Desulfofalx alkaliphila DSM 12257: one gene and its partner. The main gene of each other region encodes a partner of the protein of the gene in region 2 in a complex. Links are inferred from orthologs where the notes say so. Each region holds a gene or a part of one and is shown on either strand. Other genes may lie near its edges.

Region 1 (2,951 bases), on a different replicon or contig from region 2:
GGCAATGCCGCCCCCTATTAATGCCGACAGCCCCACCACATAGGCCGCCGCCGAACCGCCATAGATGATAAAAACAGCCAGCACCACGGCAAATCCGCCGGAAACAAAGCCGTGGGCAAAGGAGACCGCCAGCCATTCGGCCACCATGACCAGGGCCACCATGACCAGCAATTCGAGGCCCAGGTCAACATTTAATTGGGGGAACAGATGCACCAGCACAAATATTCCCCCAAATATAACCAGCCAAGTATATAAAATGTATAATAAGCTACGCCAGCGCAACAGCCTTTCGCCCCTTTTGCATTTGGTATACTTTATTCATGATTATTCTTCGACATGGCCCAGGGTTTTTCCTTTATCTGGTTGTTGAAATCTGACTAAATAAGGGTGCTTTTATTAACTTACTGCCGGTCAGTCCCCGGGCGTCGAAAATAACCCCTTGGTAGGAAGGCTCATTCTTAACTTGAAAACCACAGCGGTAAGCCAGTCTGGCCAGCACCTGGGCAGTTTCATCCCTGCTGCCGGTATCCACCAGCACCAGCTCCACACCGGGATTAGCGGCGGCCGCTGTGCGCACAAAACCCTCCACCCAGTCGGCCTGATCCTGCACCAGCACCTCAACCGGCCCGGCTGTCCTAACAAAATAAAAGTGCACCGCCACCACCCATAACAACCAGCACAAAAAGGCACCGCCAATAACATAAGCCCACATAGTCAGTCACCCCCGTAATGCAGAATATGTTCAAGGGCAACCATATGTGAGCATTTTGGCAACATGGGCAACATTTGAGGGCGGGATGAATTTACCCTCGATCAACTGCGGCCTCTGGATAATTTTTGTAGGGGTTCCATTTATCGAACCCATGCAATAAAAATGCGGCAATGGGGGCTTGTCCCCTTGCCGCATCAATAATTCTTTTCTACAGCACCTCAGCCCGCAGGGCCTTTGCCTTATCGGTGCGCTCCCAGGGCAGATTTAAGTCATCCCTGCCAAAATGGCCGTAGGCCGCCACCTGACGGTAAATTGGCCGGCGCAGATCCAAGTCCCTGATGATGGCCGCCGGGCGCAAATCAAAGTGCTTTTGCACCAGTTCCACCAGCCGCTGTTCACTTACCTTGCCGGTGCCAAAGGTATCCACCATAATAGATACCGGCTTTGCCACGCCGATGGCATAGGCCAGCTGAATTTCACATTTATCTGCCAGGCCGGCAGCCACAATGTTTTTCGCCACATAGCGGGCAGCATAGGTTGCCGAGCGGTCTACCTTGGTGGGGTCTTTGCCGGAGAAAGCACCACCGCCGTGGCGGGCGTAACCGCCGTATGTATCCACAATAATTTTCCGGCCTGTCAGTCCGGCATCCCCATGGGGGCCACCCACCACAAACTTGCCGGTGGGGTTGATTAAATAGCGCACCTTGTCGTCCACCAGTTCCTTTGGCAGCACCGGCAGAATCACCTTATTGATTAGGTCTTCCCTGATGGTTTGTTGGTCAACATCGGGATGGTGCTGGCTGGAAACCACCACAGTGTTTACCCTTACCGGTTTGCCGTCATCATACTCCACAGTAACCTGGGTTTTTCCGTCGGGCCGCAGGTAATCCACTTCCCCGCTTTTACGCACCTCGGCCAGGCGGCGGGACATCTTGTGGGCCAGCGAAATGGCCATGGGCATCATTTCCGGGGTTTCGTTGGTGGCAAAACCAAACATCATCCCCTGGTCGCCGGCACCGATTCTGTTTAACTCCTCCTCGGCGGCTTCATCCCGCACCTCCAAGGCACGGTTTACACCCAGGGCAATATCCGGAGACTGCTCATCAATGGCAGTGAGCACCGCACAGGTGTCACCGTCAAAACCAAACTTGGCCCGGGTATAACCAATCTCCAGCAGTGTGTTTCTTACCACCTTGGGGATGTCCACATAGCAGTCGGTAGTAATCTCCCCACCCACCACCACCAGGCCGGTGGTGACAAAGGTTTCACAGGCAACCCTGGCCTGGGGGTCTTTGGCTAAAATATTATCCAGGATGGCATCTGATATCTGGTCGGCCACCTTATCGGGGTGGCCCTCGGTAACTGATTCAGATGTAAACAGTGTCTTTGCCAATTTTGCGCCCTCCTTATACTCTGGTTAAAATCACTTGTCTATGTAATAATTAAAGCCTCTCCAATGAGAGGCTTTATATTACACCGCTTCTCATCTTTCGCAGGTCTCTGTGCTGCGCTGGAATTGGCACCTTTGAAATTCAGGTTGCCGGGTTTCATTGGGCCAGTCCCTCCACCTCTCTTGATGAGATATTATGTTTTATATTCGTTAAATATATTAGCAGAAGACACCAACAATGTCAAAAACATTTTTTATTGGGTACCTATGGCGCAAATTCTGCTCTTAATTTTTTGCCCATCCTTTGATACAAAACACCCGTCAAGGCCAGCAAGACCCCTGATACCAGCAAAATATAGCTGATAGGTACCATATCCGCCAGGGGACCGAAGAATAAAATGGCTACCGGCATGGCGGAGCCGGTAACAATGTGAACGAGAGAGAAGACCCGCCCCATCATGGCCGCCTCTACCCTTTCCTGAATCATCACCGTCAGTACGGTGGCCACCGTGGGCATGAAAAAACCCGCTGTTCCCATCACCATTAAATAAAAAGCAAAGTTGCCGGCCAGTCCTAACAGGGCAAATAAAATACCAAAGGCCATTAGACCAAGGGCTAGGGTTCGGATTTTATCCTTAAATTCCCCTTTGACGGAGACAAAAACCCCTCCAATTAAAGTACCCAAAGTCCAGGCTATTTCATTGGCTGTCAGCCGCCACACATCGCTGCCAAAGGTCCGTTCCACAAATAAAGGTGTTAAGACTGCCGCCGGAGTGATCAGGAAGAAAGAAACCCCAAAACAAATTAATATGGATTTCAAAAGCCTGTCGCTAAAAGTATAGGCAATAC
Region 2 (2,987 bases):
GAGCGGCGCAGCTTACTAAGGGCCTATGGGGCTGAAATAGTGCTTACACCGGGTACCAAGGGCATGGCCGGGGCAGTGGAAGAGGCAAAGAGGCTGGCACAAGAATACAGCAGTTCCTTTATCCCCCAGCAGTTTGAAAACATGGCAAATCCCAGGGTGCACTCAGAAACAACTGCCCAGGAAATATGGGAGGATACCGAAGGTAAGGTGGATATTTTCGTGGCCGGGGTGGGCACCGGCGGCACCATTACCGGTGTGGCCAGAGCACTGAAAGAAAGAAAACCCGACCTGCAAACAGTTGCCGTTGAACCGGCTTCATCTCCGGTTATTTCCGGCGGCAGCGCCGGGCCGCACAAAATACAGGGCATAGGTGCCGGCTTTGTGCCCGAGGTGCTGCAGGTGGAGCTGCTGGATAAGGTGATACGGGTAACCGACCGGCAGGCCATGGAAACCGCCCGCAGCCTGGCTAAGGATGAGGGATTGTTAGTGGGCATATCCTCAGGGGCCGCAGCCTATGCCGCCGGCCAGATAGCCAAGCTGCCGGAAAATAAGGGCAAAATGGTGGTGGTACTGCTGCCGGACACCGGCGAGAGATACTTATCCACCGAATTATTCCAAACCCCGGGGCCCAAAGTTTAATCATACCCTATGAACAAAAAAATCCTTGCGCCTAAAGCGCAAGGATTTTTTACTTACATCATGGGCATTCCGCCGCCCATGCCGCCCATGGGGTCGCTCTTTGGATCTTCGGGAAGGTCGGCCACCAGCGTTTCTGTGGTCAGAATCATTGCAGCAATGCTGGCAGCATTCTGTAAAGCAGAACGGGTTACTTTTGCCGGGTCTACAATACCTGCATCAATCATATTGGTAAACTTATCACGGAGAGCATCGTAACCAACACCCTGCTCCTTGTGGCGAACTTTCTCAACCACCACAGAGCCTTCTACACCGGCGTTGTTAGCAATTTGACGCAGCGGTTCTTCCAGTGAGCGTTTAACAATATCGATACCTGTCTTTTCATCGCTTTCGTCAGCGGTTAAGCCTTCCAGGGCAGGAATAATATCCACATAGCAGGTACCGCCGCCGGATACAATACCTTCTTCAACTGCAGCACGGGTAGCGTTCAGTGCGTCTTCAATGCGCAGTTTCTTTTCTTTCATTTCTGTTTCAGTGGCTGCACCCACAGAAATTACCGCTACACCGCCGGCCAGTTTAGCCAGACGTTCTTGCAGTTTTTCTTTATCAAACTCGGAGGTGGAGTCTTCAATTTGTCTCTTAATTTGAGCAACACGGGCAGTGATTTTGTCCGCTTCGCCCTGGCCACCTACAATAATGGTTTCTTCTTTCTTCACGCGAACCTGGCGAGCAGTTCCCATCAAATCTAAGGTTGCATTTTCAAGCTTTAAGCCCACTTCTTCAGTGATTACTGTACCGCCGGTGAGGATAGCAAGGTCCTCCAACATGGCCTTACGGCGATCACCGAATCCGGGAGCTTTAACGGCTACACAGGTGAAGGTACCGCGGAGTTTGTTGAGCACTAAAGTTGCCAGGGCTTCACCTTCCAGGTCTTCACAGATAATCATTAAGGGCTTGCCGGTTTGCACAACTTTCTCCAGTACAGGCAATACGTCAGCCACGGCACTGATCTTCTTATCGGTGATCAGTATGTATGGGTCGCTCAAGGTAGCTTCCATTTTGTCGGTGTCGGTAATCATGTACGGAGAAATGTAACCGCGGTCAAAGTTCATACCTTCAACAACTTCCAGGGATGTGCCCATGCTCTGGGATTCTTCAACGGTGATAACTCCGTCCTTGCCCACCTTTTCCATGGCGTCGGCAATCAGTTCACCAATTTTACTGTCGTTGGCAGAAATGCTGGCCACCTGAGCAATGGCTTCTTTGCTTTCAATGTGTTTGGATTGATTCTTAATTTCTTCAACTGCCTTTTCAACAGCACGCTCAATACCGCGCTTGAGAATCATTGGGTTTGCACCGGCAGCTACGTTTTTCAAGCCTTCACGCACCAGTGCCTGGGCCAGCAAGGTGGCTGTGGTGGTGCCGTCACCGGCAACATCGTTGGTCTTGGTGGCAACTTCCTTTACAAGTTGAGCACCCATATTTTCAAAGTGGTCTGCTAACTCCACTTCTCTGGCAATGGTTACACCGTCATTGGTAATTAGGGGAGAACCGAACTTTTTTTCCAATACAACGTTGCGGCCTTTGGGGCCGAGGGTTACTTTTACAGCTTCAGCTAAGGCATTAACGCCTTTTTCAAGGGCCTTGCGAGCATTTTCGCTAAAGATAATTTCTTTACCTGCCAAAATAATGACCTCCTTCTTGTCCTAGGTTCAGTGTAGTTATTCAATTACTGCTAAGATATCCATTTCGCGCAGAATAAGATATTCTTCACCGTCAACTTTTACTTCATTGCCGGCATACTTGGAATACAGCACCTTGTCGCCTGCCTTAACATCCATGGGCTGACGCTGGCCGTTTTCCAGCACCCGGCCGGGGCCTACTGCAATAACTTCTGCCTGCTGAGGCTTTTCCTTTGCAGTGTCAGGTAATACAATACCGCTCTTAGTCACTTCTTCGCTGGGCAGTGCCTTTACAACTACCCTGTCACCTAGTGGTTTGATTGCCACAAATACCCCTCCTTGATATTGAGAAATATTTTCTTAAATTTTTACTGTTAGCACTCACGCTAGATGAGTGCTAACATCCAAGTAATATAATATAAAACGAAAAATCCAAAAGCAAATACCCCTGAGGGAAGAAAAATATCATAATTTTTCAAAATGGTTAATTAGGGGTAAAAAACTTTTAGTTTCTCATTTTATATAAATATTACTTGCTTTCTAATATTTTCTATTTATATTGTTGCCTTTAGCATCATGCTTTATACACAACTTAAAAAAATTTCCATGTATATTTTTAATCCTGACCACATTCCCCGCCGGCTCCGGACAGTATTTCCAATCCGTGGG

Evidence for each region.
Region 1: the proteins of groL (region 2) and metK are in contact, whole or in part, in a cryo-EM structure (PDB 8P4O), measured with the Escherichia coli proteins. The link is inferred for Desulfofalx alkaliphila DSM 12257 from one-to-one orthologs.

What each region holds. Positions count from the first base shown.
Region 1 is NZ_JONT01000003.1:24,020-26,970, forward strand. The notes cover bases 14-2,951. They hold metK (methionine adenosyltransferase), read right to left. Parts: upstream 2,106-2,951; coding sequence 921-2,105; downstream 14-920. Other genes in these bases: BR02_RS0103000 (GAF domain-containing protein), read right to left, coding at 14-219; BR02_RS0103005 (hypothetical protein), read right to left, coding at 356-712; BR02_RS0103020 (MFS transporter), read right to left, coding at 2,368-2,951. Also shown: more of BR02_RS0103000, read right to left, coding at 1-13. UniProt on the Escherichia coli protein: Catalyzes the formation of S-adenosylmethionine (AdoMet) from methionine and ATP.
Region 2 is NZ_KL544001.1:73,794-76,780, reverse strand. The notes cover bases 8-2,981. They hold groL (chaperonin GroEL), read right to left. Parts: upstream 2,322-2,981; coding sequence 693-2,321; downstream 8-692. Other genes in these bases: mog (molybdopterin adenylyltransferase), read right to left, coding at 2,935-2,981; groES (co-chaperone GroES), read right to left, coding at 2,358-2,645; cysK (cysteine synthase A), read left to right, coding at 8-639. Also shown: more of cysK, read left to right, coding at 1-7; more of mog, read right to left, coding at 2,982-2,987.